Regions from separate parts of the Flavisolibacter tropicus genome, predicted to be linked through region 1. Evidence: riboswitches for the same ligand, from Rfam matches in the RefSeq annotation. Region 1 holds a riboswitch; the other holds the start of a gene.

Region 1 (3,160 bases):
TATCTATTACCATAATTGGAGAACAATTGGTATAAGCCGGGCGTTTTATAACCAGATGAAAGATTAGCAAATACTTTCCATTGTTCATGTATCAAATAAGAAGGGTTAAGGTTAAAAGCAAAGTGACTACCGTATTCAGAGTGATGATTGAATCGGCCACCGCCTTCTAGATTGAACCCGTTTCCAGAATTAAAGTTCAACGAAGCATAAGCACCTAATTGATTATGATGTACACTATCGCTGCTTAAGTTTGGCACCCATACAGAACCTGATATTTGATCTGTATTAGAGCTACGGAAATCTATACCACTTGTTAGTGTTAGTTTGTTAAATGGAATAACGGCAAAGGCTTCTGCATAATGCTCATTGGCCTTATAGGAAGAGGCCGTAGTAGGTTGCTGATAGCCACGGTCTACCTTGTTATAGTTATAAAGCACATTTAATTTGGAGGCCCCCAGTTTCAATTCATTGCGGACACCAGCTTGCAGGTTTTCTACTGTATAGAAATAGTTCTCGCCATCGGTAAAGCCGCCGGCATCGTAACCACCTTTGTTCTTAGAATAGCGGACATAAGGTTTTACAACAAGTATGCTATTGGCTTGTATACGAAGGTTAGCCTGAAAAGCGTGCTGCTTCAAACCGTCTTTATCAAAGGTTTTTGTTGCTGATGTTGGCTGTTCTGCTTCAGAGATGCCATCTGTGTTAGAATAGCTGTAGCCTATTGAATAATCAAATTGTTTCTGCTTGCCATTCAAGCCAACATTAGCATGCAATGTGTTGAAGCTTCCATAATTGAAAGCACCATAGCCACCGAAAGGCTTTGTGCCACTTTTGCGTGTGATGATGTTGATCACACCGGCAATGGCATCGCTTCCATAGAGTGTGCTTTGGCTGCCTTTCAATATCTCTACACGTTCTACCTGGTCAATGGAGATCTGGCGGATGTCGAAGTTGCTGCCAATACCAGATGCATCATAAACAGGTACACCATCAATAGTGATAAGGGTGTGCTCTACACGGCCACCGCGGACATAAATACTTTTATCTTTAGCAGCGTTGCTATTGGCGCCATTAATGTAAATGCCGCCTTGTTCTGTAATCAGTTGTGATAGGTCGCGACCGCCTGCACGCTCAATGTCCTGACGGCTGATAATTGTAACTACTTTACCTGTCAAAGATGTTTTGTTAGGGTACTTGTTAGCGGTTACTACTACTTCGTTTAAAGTGTGCCCAGTGGTGTCGGCTTGGGCCATGAGTTGGCTGCTGGTAATTAATGCAGCCACAGCAAAAACTTTTCTCATTACGGTTAAAATTCTTTGTGACTGCTTTCGGAAAAGAATAAGGTAGAAGTGTAAAGCGCTGTTGCAGCCTGACATTTCCTGCTTTTCACCCGAAAGCGTAAATGGTTTTATGGAAAGTGGCAGGTCTTCTGGCTTGCTCCGTTGTTGCTCGTCTTCCCATCTGCCAGAAGCAGACAGTGACATTGTAGTACAACAACTCTAAAGGAGTTTACAGCTACGGGGATAGCGCCGGAATTACACCGGACTTCCCTTTTAATGATTCGCCTGAGGCGGATCAACCAATTTCTGGGCGCAAATGTATAGGTAAGAACGTGATGAAGCCAAATCTTTTTGTTTGAGAGTGGTGCAGGGGCGTGGGGAAAGGTTTCGCACAGAGGACAGGAGAAAAGGAGGAGAATATCGAACAAGGAACAAGGAATAATGAATGAAGAAGTGGAGAAAAGGCACAAGGGGCAAGAAACAAGGAACAAGAAAGGAAATGCTCAACGCTCAATAATCAATGATTAGAAATGAATAATGATTGATTATTAATGGAGGCGGTAAATAAAAAATCACCCCTTAAGTGGAGGGCTTGTTCTTCAATCCATTCCTTCTTAAAAGCCTCTGTGTCCCTTCCTGTCTCTGTGGTTCCCCTTCTGCGCCGATCGGCGCCATCTGCGGGACACCTGTGCGCAGGCCCTCCCCTTTAGGGGCCGGGGGCGTGCGGCTGGCCAATGACTATTGACTACTGACCATTGACTTTCTTTCTGTGGCCTGTCGTCTGTGGACCGTGGACTTCTTCTCACAGTTCATAGCTCGCAGCTATTCTCTTTTTCTCTGTGCGAAACCCTTTATTAGTATTCACATATGACGAATGCTCCAAATTCCTAGCTTTTCTCCTAACTTCAGCGCATGAGTACAAAACCAAAACTGGGTCTGTTCGACCTGACGATGATTGTAGTGGGTCTGGTAATCGGTATGGGCATCTTCCGCACTGCTTCTGATGCCGCCAGTGCAGCTATTACACCGGGCGTATTTTTCTTTGCCTGGGTGGCCGGTGGCTTGGTGGCTTTGTGTGGTGCATTGACCTATGCCGAGATAGGGTCGCGCTTTCCGGTAACAGGTGGTTACTATAAGGTATTTGCCGAGTGTTATCATCCATCCATAGCCTTTGCCATTAACTGTATCATTCTCATTTCCAATGCCGCCTCTATGTCGGGTGTGGCCCTAATTGGTAGTGAATATATTTCGCAGGTGATTTTTGATGTGGAGCCTACGGCTACTACCAAGGCAATGATTGCAATGATCCCCATTCTTATCTTTTATGGTATTAACCTAATGGGGCTGCGTATGAGTGCCAAGACACAAAATGTACTCATGATCATCAAGATCTTGATGCTGGTACTGTTGATCAGCTCTTTGTTCTTTACCATTGGGAAGGATACACCGGCATCGGCCGTTGCTGTAACGACTACCTATAGCTGGAGCGATTACATCAAATCGTTTGGAGTGGCCTTGATTGCTGTTTCGTTTACTTATGGAGGCTATCAGCAGACCATCAATTTTGGAGACGAAGTTGAGAATCCAAGACGTACCATTCCACGTGGTATTTTTATTGGTATCATCTTGATTATCACCTTGTACCTGGCGGTAAGCTTTGCTTACTATAAAGCCATTGGTTTTGAGAATTTAAAAACCTCTAGAGGCATTGCTTCTATTGTAGCCGAACAAATGTTTGGTCCTACCGGTAGGTATGTGGCTTCTATTCTTTTGTTCATTGCTGTACTGGCCTATGTGAATGTATTGCTGTTAAGCAATCCGCGCGTGATGTATGCTATGAGTACGGATGGTATTTTGCCTCCTGCCTTTAAGAAGAAGAA
Region 2 (3,160 bases), 200 kb from region 1:
GGTCGGCATGATCTTCGATAATCTGCATAACATCATCTGCAATCAGCGGCATTTTCTTTCCGGTAGTGGCATCGGTATATTGATGCAGTTTACGCATGGTAGCAGAAAAACGCTTGGTGGTGTTCTTATGCAAATTGCTAATAGCAATGCGCGATGCCAACCGTGCATAATCGGGATGTATGGTGGTTAACGAAGCGGCCGTTTCAGCAGCCAGATTATCCAGCTGTGTAGTAGGAACACCATCATAGATTCCTTCAATTGTTTTCTTTGCCACCTCGTGTATGTTTACCAATGAACTTAAAACATAAGATAGTTTTTCGATTCTGGCAGTAACCTTATCAAACTTTACCGACTCGCTCTTACCATTTCTTTTTATAACGAACATGATTTAATCTTTTAGAAGCTGTTTAAAAATAGTTTTTGTATTCACCATAGAGTTGATAGCGTTGAGGTCTGCCACGGTTTTTAGCTGTGACTACTTGTTTGCAAACTGCTTGGTAACCGTGGCAGACCTTGATACAACTAATCGTATTAGAAATCATCATCAGTGGAGAATACCTGTGCATCTTTGTTAGCCATAACTCCAGCCTTTTGATAATCACCAACGCGCTTCTCAAAGAAATTAGTCTTGCCCTGCAGGGAAATCATTTCCATAAAATCAAAAGGGTTAGCTGTGTGGAAGATCTTTGAATACCCCAATTCGGTTAGCCATCTGTCTGCCACAAACTCTATGTATTGCTGCATCAACTTTGCATTCATACCAATCAGGTCCACAGGCAAGGCTTCTGTAATAAACTCCTTTTCAATAGTAACAGCATCACCAATGATAGCTTTTACTTCTTCTTCTGGCAGTTTGTTGGAAAGCATACTATAGAGTAAACAAGCAAATTCGCAGTGCAACCCTTCATCTCTGCTGATCAGTTCATTGCTGAAGGTTAGTCCGGGCATCAAGCCTCTTTTCTTTAACCAGAAAATGGAACAAAAGCTACCACTGAAGAAGATGCCTTCGACAGCTGCAAAGGCTACCAATCGCTGGGCAAACGTGCCATTCTCGATCCAGCGTAGCGCCCATTCTGCTTTCTTTGCTACAGCGGGCACCGTATCTATAGCATGAAAGAGTTTGTGCTTTTCTTGCGGGTCTTTAATGTAGGTATCAATGAGCAATGCATAGGTTTCGCTATGAATGTTTTCCATCATGATCTGGAAGCCATAGAAGCAGCGGGCTTCTGGCAACTGTACTTCACTCATGAAGTTCACGGCCAGATTTTCATTAACAATACCATCGCTGGCGGCAAAAAAAGCCAGTACGTGCGATATAAAATGGCGTTCTCCGTCATTGAGTGCCGCCCAGTCTTTCAGATCACTGCTAAGATCAATTTCTTCAGCGGTCCAAAAACTGGCTTCATGGCGTTTGTAGTGCTCCCATACCTTGGGATAATTGATAGGAAGAATAACAAAGCGGTCTTTGTTTTCTTTCAACAGAATTTCATTGTTGTGTTGCATAGTAAAATAATTGGAGCATTTTACCTGCGGGTGAATAGTATAGTGCCGAGAGTAAAGCCGGTAAAGGCATAAACTACCAGTACCATGCCTTTCCTCCGAAAGCGTAGTTACTTAATACTTGATACCGGCAGGTCTTCTGACTTACTCCCTTGTTTAAGGCCTTCCCGTTTTTTTCAACAGTGGCATGGAGATTAAACAAGTAAAGGAGCTTACAGCTACGGGGATAGCTCAGGATTTACACCTGATTCCCTTTTCATTCTTTGCGTTAAGCGTAGAAACCGATATGCCCTACAAAAGAAAAACAGAAATCGTAAAACGGCAGCAGATGTTATGCACCCTATGTTGAAAACCTCTGAGCGCTTGTGGCACAAGACTTTATAGATAGATAAACATTTGATTTAGGACAAAGCAGCTAAGGGAACTATTATGATCGATTCCATAATCAACTGCTTAAATTGCTTCAGCCAATTATTCAAAGAAATCACATGCCTATTTTCTTTATAGCATCTACTTGCGATCGATTGGCTCAATCAAATCCCAAAGATTACCGTACAGATCTTCGAATACAGCCACTGTGCCATATTCTTCCATCGAAGGCTGCCGTACGATTTTAATTTGATGATCCAGCAGGTTCTGATAATCGCGTTGAAAGTTGTCCGTATATAAAAACATGAACACCCGTCCACCAGTTTGGTTGCCCACACGGCTTTTTTGTTCTTCACTGGCGGCTTTCGCCAACAGCAAACAGCATGTAGTATCTCCTTTTGGGGCCACTAACACCCATCGCTTTGTTTCACTCAAAGGCGTATCTTCTATTAATGTGAAATGCAGCTTTTCGGTATAAAACTGAATGGCTTCATCATAGTCATTCACCACCAGGGCTATATGGGCTATTCGTTGGTTCATTACTTATTGGCCTAATTGTTTTAGCTTGAATGTACCACTTTAAGAAAACAAAGCCCCAACCAAATGGCCGGGGCTCTCTAGTGGAAGGATGGCGCTCAAGGTCAATAGCACTGAAAGGAACGCATTGCTGAATTCTACTTTTTAACTAACCTTCGTTTATTGAATAACTATTGCTTTCGTATACAAAGTTTGACCGTCATTAATGCTGATGGTATAAATACCTGGGGTCAATTTTGGTAGTGCTTGCAGCCATTTGTTTGCACCTTCCAACAAGTGAACACGCTGTTTGTAAACCACCTTACCTGTATTATCACTGATGAATAGTAACCGCCAGGAAGCCGAAGACGTTTGAAGTTGAATAACTACTTGATCCTTGGCAGGATTTGGGTATACTGTCCATGGTGTAGGAGATGGAGCGGTTTCATTAGTATTACTTTCAACAGCTCGAGCAGTGGCTGCAGTACTTGTCAGTTGTATTTGATCAAAGTACATGGTGCCGGTTTGCTTTGAGTTGTTGCCAATCACCACTTTTTTAATCGTTGCCGGATTACCCAACTGGCTCATACTTACTACTACTTCTTCCCATTTATTACTAGCCGTCTTCAGGTATACATCTGCACTTTTTGCACCAGTAGTGGACTCTGTATAGATACGAATACCATTTTTACTGGCATTGTATATCCAAAACTTTAATTGTGTAGTGCTGCTGCTGGTAACAGCGGTTCCTTTTTGAAAAGCCAATAAGCCGCTG

What was found. A riboswitch is a leader RNA that binds a small molecule or an ion and turns the genes downstream of it on or off. The one in region 1 is predicted to bind cobalamin.
Region 2: another riboswitch for cobalamin. It lies ahead of SY85_RS19475 (ribonucleoside-diphosphate reductase small subunit); the one in region 1 lies ahead of SY85_RS20390 (TonB-dependent receptor plug domain-containing protein).

Annotation. Positions count from the first base shown of each region.
Region 1 covers NZ_CP011390.1:4,758,733-4,761,892, forward strand. Annotated here, with positions in the region: gene SY85_RS20390 (TonB-dependent receptor plug domain-containing protein) at 1-1,301, opposite strand, end outside; cobalamin riboswitch at 1,403-1,599, opposite strand; gene SY85_RS20395 (APC family permease) at 2,193-3,160, shown strand, end outside.
Region 2 covers NZ_CP011390.1:4,556,090-4,559,249, reverse strand. Annotated here, with positions in the region: gene SY85_RS19480 (ribonucleoside-diphosphate reductase subunit alpha) at 1-385, opposite strand, end outside; gene SY85_RS19475 (ribonucleoside-diphosphate reductase small subunit) at 532-1,503, opposite strand; cobalamin riboswitch at 1,613-1,801, opposite strand; gene SY85_RS19470 (VOC family protein) at 2,011-2,409, opposite strand; gene SY85_RS19465 (glycoside hydrolase family 9 protein) at 2,566-3,160, opposite strand, start outside.